Regions from separate parts of the Cupriavidus sp. LA-1 genome, predicted to be linked through region 2. Evidence: riboswitches for the same ligand, from Rfam matches in the RefSeq annotation. Region 2 holds a riboswitch; the other holds the start of a gene.
What was found. A riboswitch is a leader RNA that binds a small molecule or an ion and turns the genes downstream of it on or off. The one in region 2 is predicted to bind glycine.

Region 1: linked by a shared signal. The riboswitch ahead of ACZ5MJ_RS23035 (D-amino acid dehydrogenase) and the one ahead of gcvT (glycine cleavage system aminomethyltransferase GcvT) in region 2 are both predicted to bind glycine.

What each region holds. Positions count from the first base shown of each region.
Region 1 covers NZ_AP031388.1:855,567-865,488, reverse strand. The annotation lists gene ACZ5MJ_RS23070 (amidase) at 1-936, shown strand, start outside; gene ACZ5MJ_RS23065 (ABC transporter substrate-binding protein) at 984-2,222, shown strand; gene ACZ5MJ_RS23060 (DUF2848 domain-containing protein) at 2,291-2,980, shown strand; gene ACZ5MJ_RS23055 (ABC transporter ATP-binding protein) at 3,030-3,803, shown strand; gene ACZ5MJ_RS23050 (ABC transporter ATP-binding protein) at 3,819-4,544, shown strand; gene ACZ5MJ_RS23045 (branched-chain amino acid ABC transporter permease) at 4,554-5,438, shown strand; gene ACZ5MJ_RS23040 (branched-chain amino acid ABC transporter permease) at 5,510-6,454, shown strand; gene ACZ5MJ_RS23035 (D-amino acid dehydrogenase) at 6,534-7,847, opposite strand; glycine riboswitch at 7,859-7,977, opposite strand; glycine riboswitch at 7,978-8,076, opposite strand; gene ACZ5MJ_RS23030 (TonB-dependent receptor) at 8,285-9,922, shown strand, end outside.
Region 2 covers NZ_AP031387.1:3,969,710-3,979,631, forward strand. The annotation lists gene ACZ5MJ_RS18520 (L-serine ammonia-lyase) at 1-370, opposite strand, end outside; gene gcvP (aminomethyl-transferring glycine dehydrogenase) at 463-3,393, opposite strand; gene gcvH (glycine cleavage system protein GcvH) at 3,494-3,874, opposite strand; gene gcvT (glycine cleavage system aminomethyltransferase GcvT) at 3,972-5,099, opposite strand; glycine riboswitch at 5,194-5,319, opposite strand; glycine riboswitch at 5,341-5,428, opposite strand; gene ACZ5MJ_RS18540 (glycine zipper 2TM domain-containing protein) at 5,506-5,733, opposite strand; gene ACZ5MJ_RS18545 (UvrD-helicase domain-containing protein) at 6,016-8,112, shown strand; gene ACZ5MJ_RS18550 (hypothetical protein) at 8,340-8,909, opposite strand; gene ACZ5MJ_RS18555 (response regulator) at 9,195-9,922, shown strand, end outside.

The sequences.
Region 1 (9,922 bases), on a different replicon from region 2:
ACGCCGCGCAATCCCTATGACCGGCAAGCCGGGCGCATTCCTGGTGGTTCGTCGTCAGGCGCTGCGGTCTCGGTGACGGACGGCATGGCGCTGGCCGCGATCGGCTCCGACACCGGCGGCTCGTGCCGGATTCCCGCGGCGTTGTGCGGCATCGCGGGCTTCAAGCCCACGGCGCGCCGCGTGCCGCTGCAGGGCACGGTGCCGCTGTCGCCCAGCTATGACTCGGTGGGCTGCCTGGCCAATACCTTGGCGTGCTGCGCCGCCATCGACGCCGTGATGGCGGGCGAGGCGCCGCCCGCCGGGCCGGTGCCGCTGGCCGGGCTGCGCCTGGCGGTGCCCACCGGCCTGGTGCTGGACGGCATGTCGGACGAGGTGGCCGAGGTCTTCAGCCGCACGCTGCGCCGGCTGTCGGCGGCGGGCGCGCTGCTGCGGGACGTGAGCTTCGACAGCTGGAACCAGCTGGCCGGCATCGGCACCAACGGCGGCCTGGTCGCCGCGGAAGCCAGTGCCTGGCACGGCAGCCTGCTGGCTGATCAGTCCGATCGCTATGACCCGCGCGTGCTGTCGCGCATCCGGCTGGCAGAAGGGCAGCGCGCCGCCGACTACCTGCGCATGCTGCAGCGCCGGGGCGAGCTGTGCCGGCAGGCCGATGCCGAGCTGGCCGGCTTTGACGCCGTGGTCCTGCCCACCGTGCCGGTCGTGGCGCCGCGCATTGCCGACCTGGACGACGACGAAGCCTTCTTCAGCACCAATCGGCTGCTGCTGCGCAACCCGGCCATTGCCAACATGCTCGACCTGTGCGCGCTGTCGGTGCCGTGCCATCGCCCGGGCGACGCGCCGGTGGGACTGATGCTGTTCGGGCGCCACTTGTCCGACCGCAGGCTGCTGGCCATCGGCATGGGCATTGAGGCGGCATTGCGGCACGAACGGGGCTGAGCACGCGCAGCAGTACAGAAGTACCCATAACTACAGTGGAGACAACAATGCCTGATATCCGTACCGGCGCCGCCGTACTGGCCTGCGCCACCCTGTTCGCGGCGACGGCTGCCGCGGCCGACCCGGCCCCCATCCCGGCCTCCATCAGCGACGGCGTGGTCAGGATCGGTGTGCTGACCGATATGTCGTCGATCTTTTCCGACATCGGCGGCAAGGGCTCGGTGGTGGCCGCGCAGATGGCGGTGGACGACTTTGGCGGCAAGGTGCTGGGTGCCCCCATCCAGGTGGTCAGCGCGGACCACCAGAACAAGACCGACGTCGCCGCCACGCTGGCGCGCGGCTGGTTCGACAACCAGAAGGTCGACGTGATCCAGGACGCGCTGCCGTCTTCGGTCGCGCTGGCCGTTTCCAACCTGGGCAAGCTCAAGCACAAGATCGTCATCGCCAGCGGGGCCGGCACCACGCGCCTGAGCAATGAAGACTGCTCGCCCTACACCATCCAGTACTCGTACGACACGTACGCCTTCGCCGCCAACACGGTCAAGGCGCTGGCCCGGCGCGGCGACAACAGCTGGTACTTCCTGACGGTCGACTACGCTCTGGGCGCATCGCTGGAGAAGGACGGTACCGAGGCCTTGTCCAGTGTCGGCGGCACCCTGAAGGGGAAGGCAAAGCATCCGATCAACTCGGCCGACCTGTCGTCCTACCTGCTGCAGGGGCAGGCCTCGGGCGCGAAGGTGATCGGGCTGGCCAATGCCGGTGCCGACACGGTCAATGCAATCAAGACCGCCGCGGACTTCGGCATCAACACCGCGGGCAAGCAGAAGCTGGCCGGGCTGCACATGTTCATCAGCGATATCCACAGCCTGGGACTGCAGGCCGCCCAGGGCATGACGCTGACGACATCGTTCTACTGGGACCGCGACGACGCCACGCGCGCCTGGTCGCAACGCTTCTTCGAGAAGACCGGGCGCATGCCGACCCTGGTGCATGCCGGCGTGTACTCGTCGACCACGCACTACCTGAAGGCGATCCAGGCCGCGCGCACCGACGACAGCGATGCCGTGCTGGCCCGCATGCGCGCAACCCCGGTCAATGACTTCTTTGCCAGGAACGGCACGATCCGCGCCGACGGCCTGATGGTGCACGACATGTACCTGGTCGAAGTGAAGCGGCCGCAGGAGTCCAGGCGCCCGTGGGACTACTACAAGATCAAGAGCGTGATTCCCGCGAGCGAAGCGTTCCGCCCGCTCAGCGCAAGCACTTGCCCGCTGGTCAGGAAGTAGGCCCACATCCCTCACGGAGGCCGGCATGCCAGCCGGCACTCGCCCCCCATTGCAGAGAGCAACCGATCATGAAGACCCTTACCTTTGAACTCGACAGCCGCCAGGGCAAATCGCAGCGCACCGTCACCATCCACCAGCTCATCGTGGCGGGCTGGACCGGCCGCGATGTCGAAGCCATGGAAGCCCATATCCGTGAACTGGAAGAACTGGGCGTGAAGCGCCCGCCCTATACGCCGGTGTTCTACCGCGTCGCCGCGCAACGCCTGGGCCCGGCCCCGGAAATCCAGGTCAGCGGCGAGGCCAGCAGCGGCGAAGCCGAGTTCCTGCTGGTCAGGGACGGCGATGAAATCCTGGTGGGTATTGCCTCGGACCATACCGACCGCGAAGCCGAGACCTACGGCATCACCGTGTCCAAGCAGATGTGCGAGAAGCCCTGTGCTTCGGCCTTGTGGCGCCTTGCCGAGGTGGAAGGCCACTGGGATCAGCTGGTGCTGCGCTCCTACGCCACCATCGACGGCGAACGCGTGCTGTATCAGCAGGGCCCGGTGACCGCCATGCGCTCGCCGGCGGACCTGCTGGAGCGCTTCAGCGGCCATGGCGGCGACTTTGGCGAAGGCTCGGCGATGCTGTGCGGCACGCTGCCCGCCATCGGCGGCATCCGCCCGGCCGAGCGCTTCGAGATCGAGCTGGAAGACCCGGTGCTGGGGCGCACGTTGCGCCACGCCTACGCGGTCGCGGCGCTGCCCGTCGCGGGCTGAGCATGCCGCGCCATCCCAACCGAACAGGCAGCGCCACGGAGTCACGTCCATGCACCACGACCTGATACTAGAGACCCGCAACCTCGGCAAGGCCTTCCGTGGCTTTACCGCGGTGAGCGGCGTCAACCTGCGGGTGCGCCGTGGGTCGATCCATGCCTTGATCGGCCCCAACGGCGCCGGCAAGACGACCTGCTTCAACCTGCTCACCAAGTTCCTGGAGCCGACCACCGGCACCATCCTTTTCAATGGCATCGATATCACCCGCGACAAGCCCGCGCAGATCGCGCGGCGCGGCGTGATCCGCTCGTTCCAGATCTCGGCGGTGTTCCCGCACATGACGGTGATGGAGAACGTGCGCATCGGGCTGCAGCGGCAACTCGGTACGGCATACCAGTTCTGGCGCAGCGAGCGCTCGCTCGAGGTGCTCAACGAGCGCGCCATGGAGCTGCTCGAACAGGTCGGCCTGACCGAGTTCGCGCACACGCTGACGGTGAACCTGCCGTACGGGCGCAAGCGCGCGCTGGAGATCGCCACCACGCTGGCGATGGAGCCCGAGCTGATGCTGCTCGACGAACCCACCCAGGGCATGGGCCACGAGGACGTGGACCGCGTCACGCAGCTGATCAGGAAGGTCTCGGCGGGCCGCACCATCCTGATGGTGGAGCACAACATGAGCGTGGTGTCGTCGATCGCCGACAAGATCACGGTGCTGCAGCGTGGCGCGATCCTGGCCGAAGGCCCGTATGCGGAAGTGTCGAAGGACCCGCGCGTGATGGAGGCCTACATGGGCACCGCCGACGCGGAACTGCAGGGCGCGCACTGAGCCAGGGACGACACGATGAGCACATCCAATACTCCCGCGCTGGAAATCAAGGACCTGCACGCCTGGTACGGCGAATCGCACATCCTGCACGGCGTGGACCTGACCGTGAACCGCGGCGAAGTGGTCACGCTGCTGGGCCGCAACGGCGCCGGGCGCACCACCACGCTGCGCGCGATCATGGGCCTGACCGGCGCGCGCAAGGGCTCGATCAGGGTCAATGGCCAGGAGACCATCAGCCTGCCGACGCACAAGATCGCGCACTACGGCATCGGCTATTGCCCCGAAGAGCGGGCCATCTTCTCCAGCCTCTCATGCGAAGAGAACCTGATGCTGCCGCCGGTGCTCAAGGGCGCCGACACCAGCAAGGGCATGAGCGAGGCCGACATCTACGAGATGTTTCCCAACCTGAAGGAGCGCCGCCAGAGCCAGGGCACGCGCCTGTCGGGCGGCGAGCAGCAGATGCTGGCGGTCGGGCGCATCCTGCGCACCGGCGCCAACCTGCTGCTGCTCGATGAAATCTCGGAAGGATTGGCACCGGTGATCGTGCAGGCGCTGGCGCGCATGATCCTGATGCTCAAGCAGAAGGGGTACACGGTGGTGATGGTGGAGCAGAACTTCCGCTTCGCCGCGCCACTGGCGGACCGCTTCTACGTGATGGAGCACGGCAGCATCGTCGAACGCTTCGCGGCCAGCGAGCTGCAGGCCAGGATGCCGGTGCTGCATGAATTGCTGGGCGTATGAGGAGCACCCATGACCTTGTTTGAAATCCCGTTCCCGGCGCTGCTGTCGCAGTTGCTGCTGGGGCTAGTCAACGGCGCCTTCTACGCCATGCTGAGCCTGGGCCTGGCGGTCATCTTCGGGCTGCTGAACGTCATCAACTTTGCGCACGGCGCGCTCTTCATGCTGGGCGCGGTGCTGGCCTGGGCCGGCATGGCCTATGCGGGGCTCAGCTACTGGGCGATGCTGCTGCTGTCGCCGCTGGTGGTGGCCGCGCTGGGTGTGGGGATCGAGAAGACCATGCTGCGCTGGATCTACAAGCTCGACCCTATCTACGGCCTGCTGCTGACGCTCGGCATCACGCTGGTGGTCGAAGGCATCTTCCGCTCGGTCTATGGCGTGTCCGGGCTGCCTTATTCTCCGCCCGAAGCGCTGCAGGGCGCTTCCGATCTCGGCTTCATGCGCTTGCCCAATTACCGCGTGTGGGTGGTTGGGGCATCGCTGGCGGTCTGCCTGTCGACCTGGTACGTGATCGAGAAGACCAGGCTGGGCGCCTACCTGCGCGCCGGCACCGAGAACCCCAAGGTGGTCGAGGCCTTCGGCGTCAACGTGCCGTTGATGGTGACGCTGACCTACGGCTTCGGCGTGGCGCTGGCTGCGTTTGCCGGGGTGCTGGCGGCACCCGTCATGCAGGTATCGCCGCTGATGGGGCAGAACCTGATCATCGTCGTGTTTGCGGTGGTGGTGATCGGCGGCATGGGCTCGATCATGGGAGCGATCCTGACCGGCCTGGGGCTGGGCGTGATCGAAGGGCTGACCAAGGTGTTGTACCCGGAAGCATCGTCCACCGTGGTCTTCGTCATCATGGTGGTGGTGCTGTGGTTGCGCCCGGCAGGGCTGTTCGGAAAGGAGAAGTGATGAGCGGACAATCTATCGCCGCAATCGGCGTGCGGCAGCAGCAGGTGGCGGGGCGCCTGCCAGGGCAGGTGATGTACGGCGTGGTGCTGGCGTGCCTGCTGGCCGCGCCGCTGGCCGGTGCGTATCCGGTATTCGTGCTCAAGGTGCTGTGTTTCGCGCTGTTTGCGTGCGCCTTCAACCTGCTGATCGGCTATACCGGGCTGCTCTCGTTCGGCCATGCGGCCTTCTTCGGCGGTGCCGGCTATGCGGCCGGCCATGCGATGAAGGTCTGGGGCGTGACGCCCGAGATCGGCCTGGTCCTGGGCACCGGCACGGGCGCGCTGATCGGCTACGTGGTGGGCTCGCTGGCCATCCGCCGCCAGGGCATCTACTTCTCGATGATCACGCTGGCGCTGGCGCAGATGCTGTTCTTCATCTGCCTGCAGGCGCCCTTTACCGGCGGCGAGGACGGCCTGCAGGGCATTCCGCGCGGCAAGCTCTTTGGCGTGCTGCCGCTGTCGGACGACCTGACGCTGTACTACGTGGCGCTGGTGATCATCGTGGCCGCCTTCGCGCTGATCGTGCGCACGGTGCATTCGCCGTTCGGCCAGATCCTGAAGGCGATCAAGGAGAACGAGCCGCGCGCGGTGTCGCTGGGCTATGACGTCGACCGCTTCAAGCTGACCGCCTTCGTGCTGTCGGCGGCGCTGTCGGGGCTGGCCGGTTCGGTCAAGGCGCTGGTGCTGGGCTTCGAGACGCTCAGCGACGTGCACTGGTCGATGTCCGGCATGGTCATCCTGATGACGCTGCTGGGCGGGCTCGGCACGCTCACCGGCCCGATCGTCGGCGCCTTCGTGGTGGTGGCGCTGGAGAACAAGCTTGGGGAGCTGGGCAGCTACCTCGGGTCAGCGACGGGCATCGAGTGGTTCAACGGGCTCGGTGAATCGGTGTCGATGGTAACCGGCATCATCTTCATCGTGTGCGTGCTGGCGTTCCGCAAGGGGATTGTGGGCAGTCTGGGGCGACGCCCTGGATGAGGCAAAACCCGCTTACGCCACTGGTTTTCTCCCCTCTCCCATAAATGGGAGAGGGGAGAAAACATCCGCGACCTCAGGCTCAGGCCTTCGCCAATGCCAGCGCCGCACCCGGCGCGACCGCCACCTTGGCGCCAAGATGCTGGTCCACCACCCCCGCCACCATATCCGCCGTCACCGCCGACAAGGTCCACCCGAGGTGCCCGTGCCCGGTGTTATAGAAGATGCAGGCCGCACGCCCGCGCCCCACGCGCGGCAGCATGTCCGGCATCATCGGCCGCAGCCCGGCCCACGGCACCACGCTGCGCGTGCTGACGCCGGGGAAGCACTGCTGCACCCATTCCACCAGCGGGCGGATGCGGTCGGCGCGGATATCGCGGTTGTAGCCGTTGAACTCGGCGGTGCCGGCCACGCGGAAGCGGTCGTCGCCCAGGCGGCTGGTGACCAGCTTGGTTTCATCGTCGAGCAGGCTCACCACCGGTGCGGCGGCGCGGCTGGCCGCGTCGGTCAGGTTGACCGTGATCGAGTAGCCCTTGACCGGATAGATGTTGACGCGGTCGCCCAGTCCCGCGGCCAGCGCGCGGCTGGCTGTGCCGGCGCAGATCACGGCGCCGTCGAAGCTGGAGCTGGCCGTAGCGGCGCCGTCTTGCACGGTCACGGTGGCGCGCCTGCCGTCGGTCTTCACCGCGCGCACATCCTGGCCATAGCGGCAGCGCACGCCCAGCCGGTCGATGGCCGCGGCCAGGCCGCTGGTGAACTTGTGGATGTCCCCGGTCGAATCGCTCTCGGTGAAGTAGCCGCCGTAGTACGACCCCGCCAGCGTCGGCTCGATCGCGCGCATCTCCTCGGGCGTCACGGCGCGCCGTTCCAGCCCGCCCTGCGCCAGCAGCGCCGAGACCCGGCCGGCATGCTCGAAACCGGCCTTGTCGCGGTAGATATGGAGAATGCCTTCTTTCTTCAGGTCGAAGTCGATGCCTTCCTGCGCCGCCCAGGCGAACAGATGCTCACGCGCGGCGATGGCCAGGCGCGCGGTCTCGACGGTGTTGCGGCGGTAGTGGGGGATCGAAGCGATGAACTCGGCGAACCACGACAGCTTGTGCCAGCTCGGCCGGGGATTGACCAGCAGCGGGGCATCGTTGCGCAGCATCCATTTCATGCCCTTGACGATGGTGGACCAGTGGGTCCAGACCTCGGCGTTGGAGGCCGACAGCTGCCCGCCGTTGGCGAACGAGGTCTCCATGGCGGCATAGCGGTGCCGTTCGAACAGCGTGACGGAAAATCCGCGCTTGGCCAACGCGTAGGCCGTGGTGACACCCGTGATGCCACCGCCGATGACAGCGATTGATTTCATGATCTGCAGGTTCCAGGAACGTCGATGGTGGGAGCCCGGACGCAATATGCGTGACGGACGCCCCCTCTGTTCTGGACCTGAGAGATTCACGACACCCGGCCGCGAGGGCGGGGCGCGCTTGCTCCTTCGGTATGCCGGCGGACGATAGCGTCCGGCATTCTTCAGAGTGCACTGACTGGTGATGCCGGTCCTTTTGCCTGAGAGTTTCCGGGGCGGTTGCTCCTTCGGCGCTGTCCGCGGCGGGCGCCGCGGCAGTCTCTCCCTGCATCACATTGGCTTGACGCCAATCCGGGCAATGTAGTGACATGGCCTGGCATTGGATATACGGGTAAACGCTAGGGTGACGTGCTGCCCGCGTCGCTATGTCGCATCGGCCCGCGCCGCCATGCCCCATAAAATGTCAGCGCTCGCTCTCGGGGAGAAGCGCCTGATGCTTCGCACAGGCGGAGCAAGCCAAAAAAAGACGACAACAAGGTTTTCCAGTGAAGAAGAATCGTATTGCACTCGCCGTCTCGGCGGTGCTGATGGGCCCAGCCGTTGCCGCCGCCCAGGCGGTGGACGCGCCCGAGCCGCTGCAGGAGGTGGTGGTCTCGGCCAAGTCAGAACGCGGCGAGACGCCGGCCGTACCGCCCAACACGCCCTCGCCAGCCTACGGCATCAGCGGCACCCGCATGGCCGACTTCAATGTGGTCAATACGGAAGACGCCCTCAAATACGCGCCCAACCTCGCCGTACGCAAGCGCTTTATCGGCGATATGAACTCGATCATCTCGGTGCGCAGCACCAGCTCGCGCCAGTCGGCGCGGGGGCTGGTCTATGCCGATGGCCTGCTGCTGTCCAACCTGCTGGGCTCGGACTTCAGCTTCCCGCCGCGCTGGTCGCTGGTCAATGCCGCCGAGATCGAGCGCATGGACGTGCTGTACGGCCCGTATTCGGCCCTGTATCCCGGCAACTCGCTCGGCGCGACGGTGCTGATCACCACGCGCACGCCGCAGAAGTTCGAGGGTGACGCCAGCGTGCAGCTTTTCACGCAGCGCTTCAGCCTGTACGGCACGCACGACAACTTCAACGGGGTCCACGCCAACGCCTATGTGGGCGACCGCGTCGGCCCGTTCTCGTGGCTGGTCAGCGTCGACCGGCAGGACAGCAAGAGCCAGCCGCTGAGCTTCTATACCGCGCCGCGCTCGACCAGTCGCGCGGGCGCCGGGGCAACGCCGGTCACCGGTGCCTATTTCGATCAGGACCAGACCGGCCGCGACCGCGTGGTGATGGGCGTGAACAGCGAGGGTGTCACGCACACGGTGCAGGACCAGCTCAAGCTCAAGCTCGGCTACGACATCACCAACACGCTGCAGGCCCAGTTCACCGCGGCCTACTGGCAGCAGGACCGCTCCAGCGCCACCGGCAGCTACCTGCGCGATGCCAATGGCAACGTGGTGTCGAGCGGTCCCGTGAATATCGGCGGCTATCAGTATTCGATTCCCGCCAACGCGTTCGCCCCGAGCAATGGCGAGGACGCGCGCTGGCTCTACGGGCTGTCGCTGCGCACGCGCAACGAGACCGGCTGGAATTTCTCGGGCGTGGCGTCGCTGTTCGATGTCAGCAAGGACATCAGCCGCAGCGCCAGCACCGTCGGCAGCGGGCCGGGCACCGTGACCTATGGCGACGGCACCGGCTGGCGCACGCTTGACCTCAAGGCCGACTACCGCCCGCAGCAGTTGCAGGGCGGGCACTGGATCACGTTCGGCTACCACTATGACAACTACCGGCTGACCAACACCACCTACAACACCTCGGACTGGCAGGCGGCCACCATCACCGCCTTCAACAACGCATTTGCCGGCAAGACCGAGACCCAGGCGCTCTACGCGCAGGACGCCTGGTACTTCGCCGGGGACTGGAAGCTGATCCCCGGCGTGCGCTACGAACACTGGCGCGCCTATGACGGCAGCCGCAGCCAGCCCGGCGTGGATATCGGCTACCCGGTGCGCAGCGAATCCAACTGGTCGCCCAAGCTGGCGCTGGAGAAGGCCTTGGGGCAGGAATGGCTGGGCCGGCTGTCGCTGGGCAAGGCCTATCGCTACCCGACCGTCAGCGAGCTGTTCCAGGGCCGCATCACC
Region 2 (9,922 bases):
GCTCGGCCATGGCCTCGCGCCGGTAGAAGGCGATGTGCTCTTTCTCGACGAAGGGCACGATATGCCGGCCCAGCAGCGACAGCGCGCGGCTGGCGCGCAGCGCGGCCAGGCGCGTGTCGATCGAATCGGGATCGATGGTGTCGGGCGCCTCGCCCATCAGGCCGAGGATCACGCCCTTGTCGGTGCCGTGGCCCTTGCCGGTGGCGCCGAGCGACCCGTACAACTCGGCGCGCACGCTGCCCACCTGCGGCAGCAGGCCGTCGCGCTCCAGCCCCTGCGCAAACATCAGGGCCGCGCGCATCGGGCCCACGGTATGTGAGCTCGACGGACCGATGCCCACCTTGAACAGATCGAAAACGCTGACTGCCACGAACGGCCTCCAGAGTGGCGCCGGGCTAGGCCGGCGGGCGCCGCGTTGTGCGGCGCCCTGAGTAGAGCATAGTCTCTTGCCGGGTTACCGGCTTAGTCGACCACGTAGTCGCTGACCGGCACGCACGCGCAGAACAGGTTGCGGTCGCCGTACACGTTGTCGGCACGGCCGACCGGCGGCCAGTACTTCTGTGTGCGCAGCGATGCCACCGGGTAGGCGGCTTCCTCGCGCGTGTACTGGCGGGTCCACTCGTTGGCGGTCACCACCGCGGCGGTGTGCGGCGCGTGCTTGAGCGGGTTGTCCTCGCGGTCGAAGGTGCCGTCGGCGACGCGGCCGATTTCCTGGCGGATCGCAATCATCGCGTCGATAAAGCGGTCCAGCTCGTGCAGGGCCTCGCTCTCGGTCGGCTCGATCATCAGCGTGCCCGGCACCGGGAAGCTCATGGTCGGCGCGTGGAAGCCGTAGTCCATCAGGCGCTTGGCCACGTCCTCGTTGCTGATGCCGGTGTCCTTCTGCAGCGGGCGCAGGTCCAGGATGCACTCGTGCGCGACCAGGTCGTGCTGGCCCGTGTAAAGCACCGGGTAGTACGGCGCCAGGCGCTTGGCCACGTAGTTGGCCGCCAGGATTGCGTTCTCGGTGGCGGCGGTCAGGCCGGCCGAACCCATCATCGCGATATACATCCACGAGATCGGCAGGATGCTGGCCGAGCCGAACGGTGCCGCCGACACGCCGCCGATGCCGCGCTCGTCGCGGCGGTAGCCCACGCTGTCCTGGTTGGGCAGGAAGTCAGCCAGGTGCGCGCCGACCGCGACCGGGCCCACGCCCGGGCCGCCGCCGCCGTGCGGGATGCAGAAGGTCTTGTGCAGGTTCAGGTGCGACACGTCGCCGCCGAACTGGCCCGGCGCGGCGGTGCCGACCATGGCGTTCATGTTGGCGCCGTCGACGTAGACCTGGCCGCCGTGCTGGTGCACGATCTCGCAGATCTGCTGCACGCCCTGCTCGAACACGCCGTGCGTGGACGGGTAGGTGATCATGATCGCCGCCAGGTTCTTGCTGTGCTGCTCGGCCTTCTTCGCCAGGTCCTGCAGGTCGACGTTGCCGTTCTCGTCGCAGGCCACCACCACCACCTTCATGCCGGCCATCTGCGCCGACGCCGGGTTGGTGCCGTGCGCCGACGACGGGATCAGGCAGATGTCGCGATGGCTCTCGCCGCGGCTGGCATGGTAGGCATGGATGATCAAGAGGCCCGCGTACTCGCCCTGCGAGCCGGCGTTGGGCTGCAGGCTGACCGCGGCATAGCCGGTGGCGGCGCACAGCATGGCCTCGAGCTGGTCGATCATCTCGCGGTAGCCGACGGTCTGGTCCAGCGGCGCAAACGGGTGGATCTGGCTGAATTCGGGCCAGGTCACCGGGATCATCTCGCTGGTGGCGTTCAGCTTCATCGTGCACGAACCCAGCGGGATCATGGTGCGGTCCAGCGCCAGGTCCTTGTCGGCCAGCATGCGCAGGTAGCGCAGCATCTCGTGCTCGGCGTGGTGCGTGTTGAAGACCGGGTGGGTCAGGTACGCGCTGGTGCGCGCCAGCGCCGGCGGGAAGGCATCCTGCGCGGCGGCCTCGAGCTTGTCGAAGTCCAGTTCGGCGGGCAGCGGCTTGCCCTGCGTGAAGACTTCCCACAGCGCGACCACGTCGGCACGGCTGGCGGTTTCGTCCAGCGAGATGCCGACGCGCGTGGCGCTGATATGGCGCAGGTTGATGCCGCGCGCGGTGGCCGCGGCATGGATGGCATCGGTATTGAAGCCGGTTTCCAGCGTCAGCGTGTCGAAGAAGCTGGCGTTGGCGCGCGCGAAGCCCAGCGCCTGCAGGCCGGCGGCCAGCGTCGCGGTCAGGCGATGCACGCGCTGCGCGATGCGCTTGAGGCCTTGCGGGCCGTGGTAGACGGCATACATCGAGGCCATCACGGCCAGCAGCACCTGCGCGGTACAGATGTTCGACGTCGCCTTCTCGCGGCGGATATGCTGCTCGCGCGTCTGCAGTGCCAGGCGGTAGGCCTTGTTGCCCTGGGCATCGATGGTGACGCCCACCAGGCGGCCCGGCATCGAGCGCTTGAACGCGTCCTTCACCGCCATGTAACCAGCGTGCGGGCCGCCAAAGCCCAGCGGCACGCCGAAGCGCTGCGAGTTGCCCACGGCCACGTCGGCACCCCATTCGCCCGGCGCGGCGATCAGCGTCAGCGCCAGCAGGTCGGCGGCAGCCACCACCAGGCCGCCGGCGGCGTGCACGGCGTCGGCGATGGTGCGGTAGTCGTTGACGTCGCCGTTCACGCCCGGGTACTGCAGCAGCACGCCGAAGGCGTTGGCCGCGGCGGCTTCGGCGGCGGGGCCGACCTTGACCTCGATGCCCAACGGCAGGGCGCGCGTGCGTACCACTTCCAGCGTCTGCGGCAGCACGTCGTCGGCCACGTAGAAGGTGTCGGAGTCGTGCTTGTTCACGCGCTGCAGCAGCGTCATCGCCTCGGCCGCGGCGGTGCCTTCGTCCAGCATCGACGCGTTGGCGATATCCAGCCCGGTCAGGTCGGTGACCATCTGCTGGAAGTTCAGCATCGCTTCCAGGCGGCCTTGCGAGATTTCGGGCTGGTAGGGCGTGTAGGCGGTGTACCAGGCCGGGTTCTCGAAGATATTGCGCAGGATGACGCCGGGCGTGACGGTGTTGTAATAGCCCTGGCCGATAAAGCTCTTCAGGACCTTGTTCTTGCCGGCCAGCCCGCGCAGCTTGGCCAGCGCGGCTTCCTCGCTCAGCGGCTCGGTGAACTCGCCCATCGGCATGCCGTCGCGGCGGCGGATGGCGGCGGGAATGACGGCGTCGATCAGCGCGGCGCGGCTGTCATAGCCCAGCACCTTCAGCATGTGCTGCTGTTCGGGGGTATCGGGGCCGATATGGCGGGCGGCGAAGGCGTCGCGCGCCTCCAGTTCGGCCAGCGTAGGCCGGTTCACTTGGGCGGCGTTCATGGGAAGCGGGGCGTTCATGGGCAAGAACCTCGTGGGGGGCGCGCCGGCCGGTGGTCAGCCGGGACGGCGCGCGTCAGTCTGCAGTGGCCGGTCCATGGCTGGACCGGCGCCGCCGGCGTCAGGCGCCGACGCTGGCCTTGTAGGCGTCGGCCGACATCAGGCCGTTGACGTCGTCGCCGTTGGCCGGCTTGAGCTTGAACAGCCACGCGTCGAAGGCGTTGGCGTTGACGCTTTCCGGCGCGGCCGTGGCGGCCTCGTTGACGGCGATCACTTCGCCGGCCACCGGGGCGTAGATGTCGGAAGCGGCCTTCACCGATTCCACCACTGCCAGCGCGTCACCGGCACCGACCGACTTGCCCACTTCGGGCAGTTCCAGGAAGACGATGTCGCCCAGCGCGTCCTGCGCGTGGTCGGTGATGCCGATGGTGAGCGTGCCGTCGGCTTCGACGCGTACCCACTCATGCGACTCGGTGTACTTCAGGTCAGCGGGGAAGTTCATGAAGGTTCTCCGGATACAGATTCGTTTCTTGTTGGGTGATGCCTGCCCGGCAGTTGCCGGCAGGCGAGGGCGACCGTTGGGTGAGCGGGTTTTCCCCTTAGCTCACGAGTGCCTTGCCATTACGCACAAACGGCAGTTTAACCACAGTCGCGTTGAGTTTGCGGTCGCGGATCTCCACCTGCACCGTATCGCCCACGGCGACGTCCTTCGGCAGGCGGGCAAAGGCGATCGACTGGGACAGCGACGGGCTGAAGGTGCCGCTGGTGATTTCGCCGTCACCGGCCGGGGTGATCACTTTCTGGTGGGCGCGCAGGACGCCGCCTTTGTCACGCAGGATCAGGCCGAGGAATTGCTGGCGCGAACCGGCCGCGGCCAGCGCCGCCTTGCCGGTGAAGTCGCGCTCGCTCTGCAGGTCCACCGTCCAGGCCAGGCCCGCGTCCAGCGGCGAGGTGTTGATATCCATGTCCTGGCCGTACAGGTTCATGCCGGCTTCCAGGCGCAGCGTGTCGCGCGCGCCCAAGCCCGCCGGGCGCACACCGGCCGCGTTCAGCTTTTCCCAGACGGCGGCGACGTTTTCCGCCGGCACCACCAGTTCGAAGCCGTCTTCGCCCGTGTAGCCGGTGCGCGCGACCATGATCTCGCCGATGGCGGGATCCTGGACCACGGCGGCGTTGAAGGGCTTGAGCGCGTCCGACGGCTGGGTCGAGGGGAAGGTGCTCCACACTTTGGCGCGGGCGTTGGGGCCCTGCACGGCAACGATGGCCAGCGGCTGCACGCCTGCGGGCGCAGCGTCTTCACGGCGCGGGGTGATGGTGACGCCGCTGCCGGTGGCTTCGTTGCGGGCGCGGATCCATTCGATGTCGCCCAGCGCGGTGCTGGCGTTGACGACCAGGCGGAAGCGGTCTTCGGCAAAGAAGTAGACGATCAGGTCGTCGATCACGCCGCCTTTCTGGTCCAGCATGCAGGCGTAGAGCGCCTTGCCCGGCGTCTGCAGCTTGTCGACATTGTTGGCCAGCAGGCCGCGCAGGAAGCCGCGGGTATTGGCGCCGGTGAGGTCGACCACGCACATGTGCGACACGTCGAACATGCCGGCGTCGCTGCGCACGGCGTTGTGCTCTTCGATCTGGGAGCCGTAGTTGACCGGCATGTCCCAGCCGCCGAAGTCGACCATGCGGGCGCCGAGGGCGCGGTGGATAGCGTTGAGGGGCGTGGCCTGGAGCGTCATGGGATCCTCGGGGGCAATCTCGGTTTGCGAAAACGAAAAAGGGCCATCCGCCGCAACGCTCGTCACGCCCGTGGCGTGACAATCCGCTGCGGCGGATGACCCCTCTGTCCTCGATACCTGAGAGATTACAAGGCGGATCCTGGCGGAACCGGTCCTCGTGCGCCCCTTCGGTGGGCACGCTCGCCACGAATGGCGGGTGCCGCTCTCCAGAGTGCGGCATGCATCGTGTGCATGTTGCATGCCGATCCGACCAGTCCATGGTGCCTGAGAGTTTTCGGGTGATACCCCTTCGGCGGCGCAGGCGATGCGCGCTCTCCCGGTCGGATGCGCGCAATGTACGGGAGGCCCCGGGCTTTGTCAACGCGCGGCCCGGGGGGCACTGTTGGCCACACAGTCAGCGGCTTTCCTACCTGCGCCTGTTACTGGTGGTGACGTTACCGATCACGCCGCCAACGGCAGCGCCGCCCAGCGTGCCGAGCGCGTCACCGCCGGTCAGCACGGCGCCGCCTACCGCACCCACGCCTGCGCCGATTGCCGTGTTCCGCTGCTTCGGTGTCATGTCCGCGCAGCCAGCGAATGCCGCCACGGTGACGCCAATCAGAGTGAATCTAGTCAGGGTTTGGAGGGTTCTCATTATTGGCTCTCCTGTGTGATCAATCGGGCATGCAGGAGGGCGCAAGGCCCATCGGTGCATATTGATTAGAGGCGCGCGTTGCGCGGTTGGCTCCGGGCTTTACGAAGTGTTACTTCGGTGAAACTCCGGGAGCCGGGAATGCGCCAGCCGCCGACTGACTCGGCTCCGGCATGCGTGTTAGCATGGTCTGCTTTGCCGAACCCGCGCGCCCATGGCGTCCATGTCGCGTGTGCGGCACTCGCCGCCGCTTTCCCCGATTCCCGCCTGTTCAACCACTCCCGCATGACCCACGGCCTGAATTCCGCACAATCCGAAGCCGTCCGCTACCTGGACGGCCCTTGCCTGGTGCTGGCCGGGGCGGGCTCGGGCAAGACCCGGGTGATCACGCAGAAGATCGCGCATCTGATCGAGGACAAGGGCTTCGAGCCGCGCCATATCGCCGCCGTCACGTTTACCAACAAGGCCGCCAAGGAGATGCAGGAGCGCATCGGCAAGCTGATGGAGGGCAAGACCACGCGCGAGGGCAAGCGCATCCCGCTCAGGCAGCTGACGGTCTGTACCTTCCACTCGCTCGGGGTGCAGATCCTGCGCATGGAGGCCGAGCACGTGGGCCTGAAGCCGCAGTTCTCGATCATGGATTCGGACGACTGCTTCGGCCTGATCCAGGAGCAGCTGGGCACCACCGACAAGAAGCTGATCCGCGGCGTGCAGGGCACGATCTCGCTGTGGAAGAACGGCATGGTCGATCCCGAGGCGGCGATCGCCCAGGCCGCCAATGCCGACGAGCACCAGGCCGCGCTGGTCTACCGCAACTACGTGGCCACGCTGCACGCCTACCAGGCAGTGGATTTCGACGACCTGATCCGCCTGCCGGCCGAACTGTTCGCGCGCAATGAAACGGTGCAGCTCAAGTGGCAGAACCGCCTGCGTTATTTTCTGGTCGACGAATACCAGGACACCAACGCCTGCCAGTACCAGCTGCTCAAGCTGCTGGCGGGCGGCTCGCACCTGCGCGCACCCGCGTTTACCGCGGTGGGCGACGACGACCAGGCCATCTATGGCTGGCGCGGCGCCACGCTGGACAACCTGCGCGGGCTGCAGACCGACTTCCCGGACCTGAAGGTGATCAAGCTGGAGCAGAATTACCGCTCCACCGTGCGCATCCTGGAAGCGGCCAACGCCGTCATCGCCAATAACCCCAAGCTGTTCGACAAGAAGCTGTGGAGCGAGCACGGCATGGGCGACCCCATCGCCATCCACCCGATGAACGACGAGGAGCACGAGGCCGAGTCGGTGGTGTTCCGCCTGTCCGCGCACAAGTTCGAGCGCCGCGCGCAGTTCCGCGACTACGCCATCCTGTACCGCGGCAACCACCAGGCGCGGCTGTTCGAGCAGATCCTGCGGCGCGAGCGCATTCCCTATGTGCTGTCGGGCGGCCAGAGCTTCTTCGACAAGGCCGAGATCAAGGACATCTGCGCCTACCTGCGCCTGATCGCCAACCCCGACGACGATCCCGCCTTTATCCGCGCCATCACCACGCCGCGCCGGGGCGTGGGCAATACCACGCTGGAAGTGCTGGGCACCTTCGCGGGCCAGGCCAAGGTGTCGCTGTTCGAGGCGGCGATGATGGGCGGCATCGAAGGCAAGCTGCAGCCGCGCCAGCTGGAGCCGCTGCGCGTGTTCTGCGAATCGATGGTGCGCCTGGCCGACTGCGCGGCCAGGGACCCTGCCACCGTGGTGCTCGACGACCTGATGGCAGGCATCCACTACGAGGCCTACCTGTACGACAGCTTCGATGAGCGGCAGGCGCAGTCGCGCTGGACCAATACGCTGGAATTCCTCGACTGGCTCAAACGCAAGGGCACGAAGCCCGAGGGCGCCGAGGGCGAGGAAGCCACCGGCTTCGACAATGCCGACGGCTTCGGCAGCGAAGGCAAGAACCTGCTGGAACTGACCCAGACCGTGGCGCTGATGAGCATGCTCGAAGGCCGCGAGGAAGATCCCGACGCGGTGCGCCTGTCCACGCTGCATGCGTCCAAGGGGCTGGAGTACCCGCACGTGTTCCTGGTCGGCGTGGAAGAGGGCATCCTGCCCCACTGCCGCGAGGACGAGGACATGAGCGACGAGAAGATCGAGGAAGAGCGGCGCCTGATGTATGTCGGCATCACCCGCGCCCAGCGCAGCCTGCATGTCAGCTGGTGCAAGAAGCGCAAGCGCGCGCGGGACACCTACTCGTGCCAGCCGTCGCGCTTTATCGGCGAGATGAAGCTGGAAGAGGCGCCCGCGCCGGTGGACAAGACCCCGGCGATGAGCCCCAAGGACCGGCTCGGCGCACTCAAGGCGCTGCTGGGCACCGGCGGCAAGACCGCCGCCGGCTGAACGCGCGCAACACTTCCGATACAAACCGCTACCAGTCCGACAAGACGCCGGCTGCCGGCGTCCTTACCATGACGGCTGTGCTGCTCGCGTGGTTTGCGCCGGTGGCACTGCGGCAGGCTTCCGCCCGGTCTGCCTGCCGCGCCGGACTTCACGTCCGGAACTTCCCTGTTATTCAGCCCCCGGCGCGCGAGCGTGCGGGGGCGATTTTTTTTGCGGCGGCCGCGAACCTAGCGCTGCGGTCCGCCCGGCGGCGGCATCATCATCGCGCCCGCCGGCGGCAGGCCCAGCCAGCGCGCGGCTTCAGGCGCGGTGTGCAGGCGCCGGCGCTGGGCTGCGTCCAGGCTGTCATCCAGCGCCAGCCAGCGTTCGCGCACCGCGCGGCGGTCCTGCTCCAGCGCATCGTGCAGGCGGTCCATGGCCTGCGCGCGCGGCCGCAGCGGCGCGTCGGGGGCTTCGTCGGCGGTCTCGCGCAGCAGGCGGGCGTGCAGTTCCAGCGCATGGGCCTCGGCTTCGCGCGTGGCGCTGTGCGCGGCCTGCCAGAGCTGCGTCTGCGCGGCATTCAGTCCCAGGGATTCGGCGGATGCCGGCCCGGTTGGATGCCCGGTTGGATGCCCGGTTGGATGCCCGGTTGGATGCCCGGTTGGATGCCCGATTGGATGCCCGATCGGCGGCACAGGCATCGCGCCCACGGGCGGCGGGCCGGCTTGCAGCGCGCATGCCGGCGTGGCCAGCAGGCATGCGCTGCACAGCGCCAGCGCCGACAAGGCGGTGCGCAGGCGGGAGGGACGGAAGGGCATGGCGTTCTCCTGTGAAGGCGGACACGCTTTGCGGCAGCGTGCCGCGCGGCGTCCGCGGTTGGCTCGGGTCAACTGCCGGTCCATGCTAGGGAAGGGCACGCGCCAATGCTTGAGCACTTGGTCAGGCCGGCATTGCAATCGCGTACAAAGGACTGCCGGCCGGCAGGACTGCGTATCAGCGCTGATACAAAACCGGCATAGTGGGGGCATCGCAGGCTGGTAAAGTTGGGCACCGCATGCCCCCAGCACCGGCCTTGCCGCCGGCATATGCCGATCCCTTCGCTTATGGAATTTGCCCCCACGCTCCCGATCCGCCTGCTGATCGTCGACGACGATCCCCAGATCCGCACCATGCTGGCCGATTACCTGTCCACCTTCGGCATGCAGGCCGATGGCGTCGGAGGTGGTGCCGAGATGCGGCACGCGATGGCCGCCGCGCCTTATGACCTGGTGATCCTGGACCTGTCGCTGCCCGGCGAGAATGGCCTGGCGCTGTGCCGCGAGCTGCGTGCGCACACCGGCGTCGCCGTCATCATGCTGACCGCGCGTGCCGAACTGGCCGACCGCGTGGTCGGGCTGGAAGTCGGCGCCGACGACTACGTCACCAAGCCCTTCGAGATGCGTGAGCTGGTGGCGCGCATCCACACCGTGCTGCGGCGTGTCCGTGGCAACGGCGCCGACGCGCGCCAGGCGGCGGCGCGGTCCGGGCATGAGATGCGTTTCGGCGACTGGCGCCTGAACACCACGCTGCGCCAGCTGGTCGACCACGACGATGTGGTGGTGCCGCTGTCCAATGCCGAATTCCGCCTGCTGCTGGCCTTCGTCGAGCAGCCCAACCGCGTGCTTGACCGCGAGTTGCTGATCAACCAGGCGCGCGGCCGTGGCCTCGATGTATTCGACCGCAGCATCGACCTGCTGGTCTCGCGGCTGCGCCAGAAGCTGCGCGACGACCCGCGCGATCCCACGCTGATCCGCACCGTGCGCGGCGAGGGCTACGTCTTCACCGCCGCGCT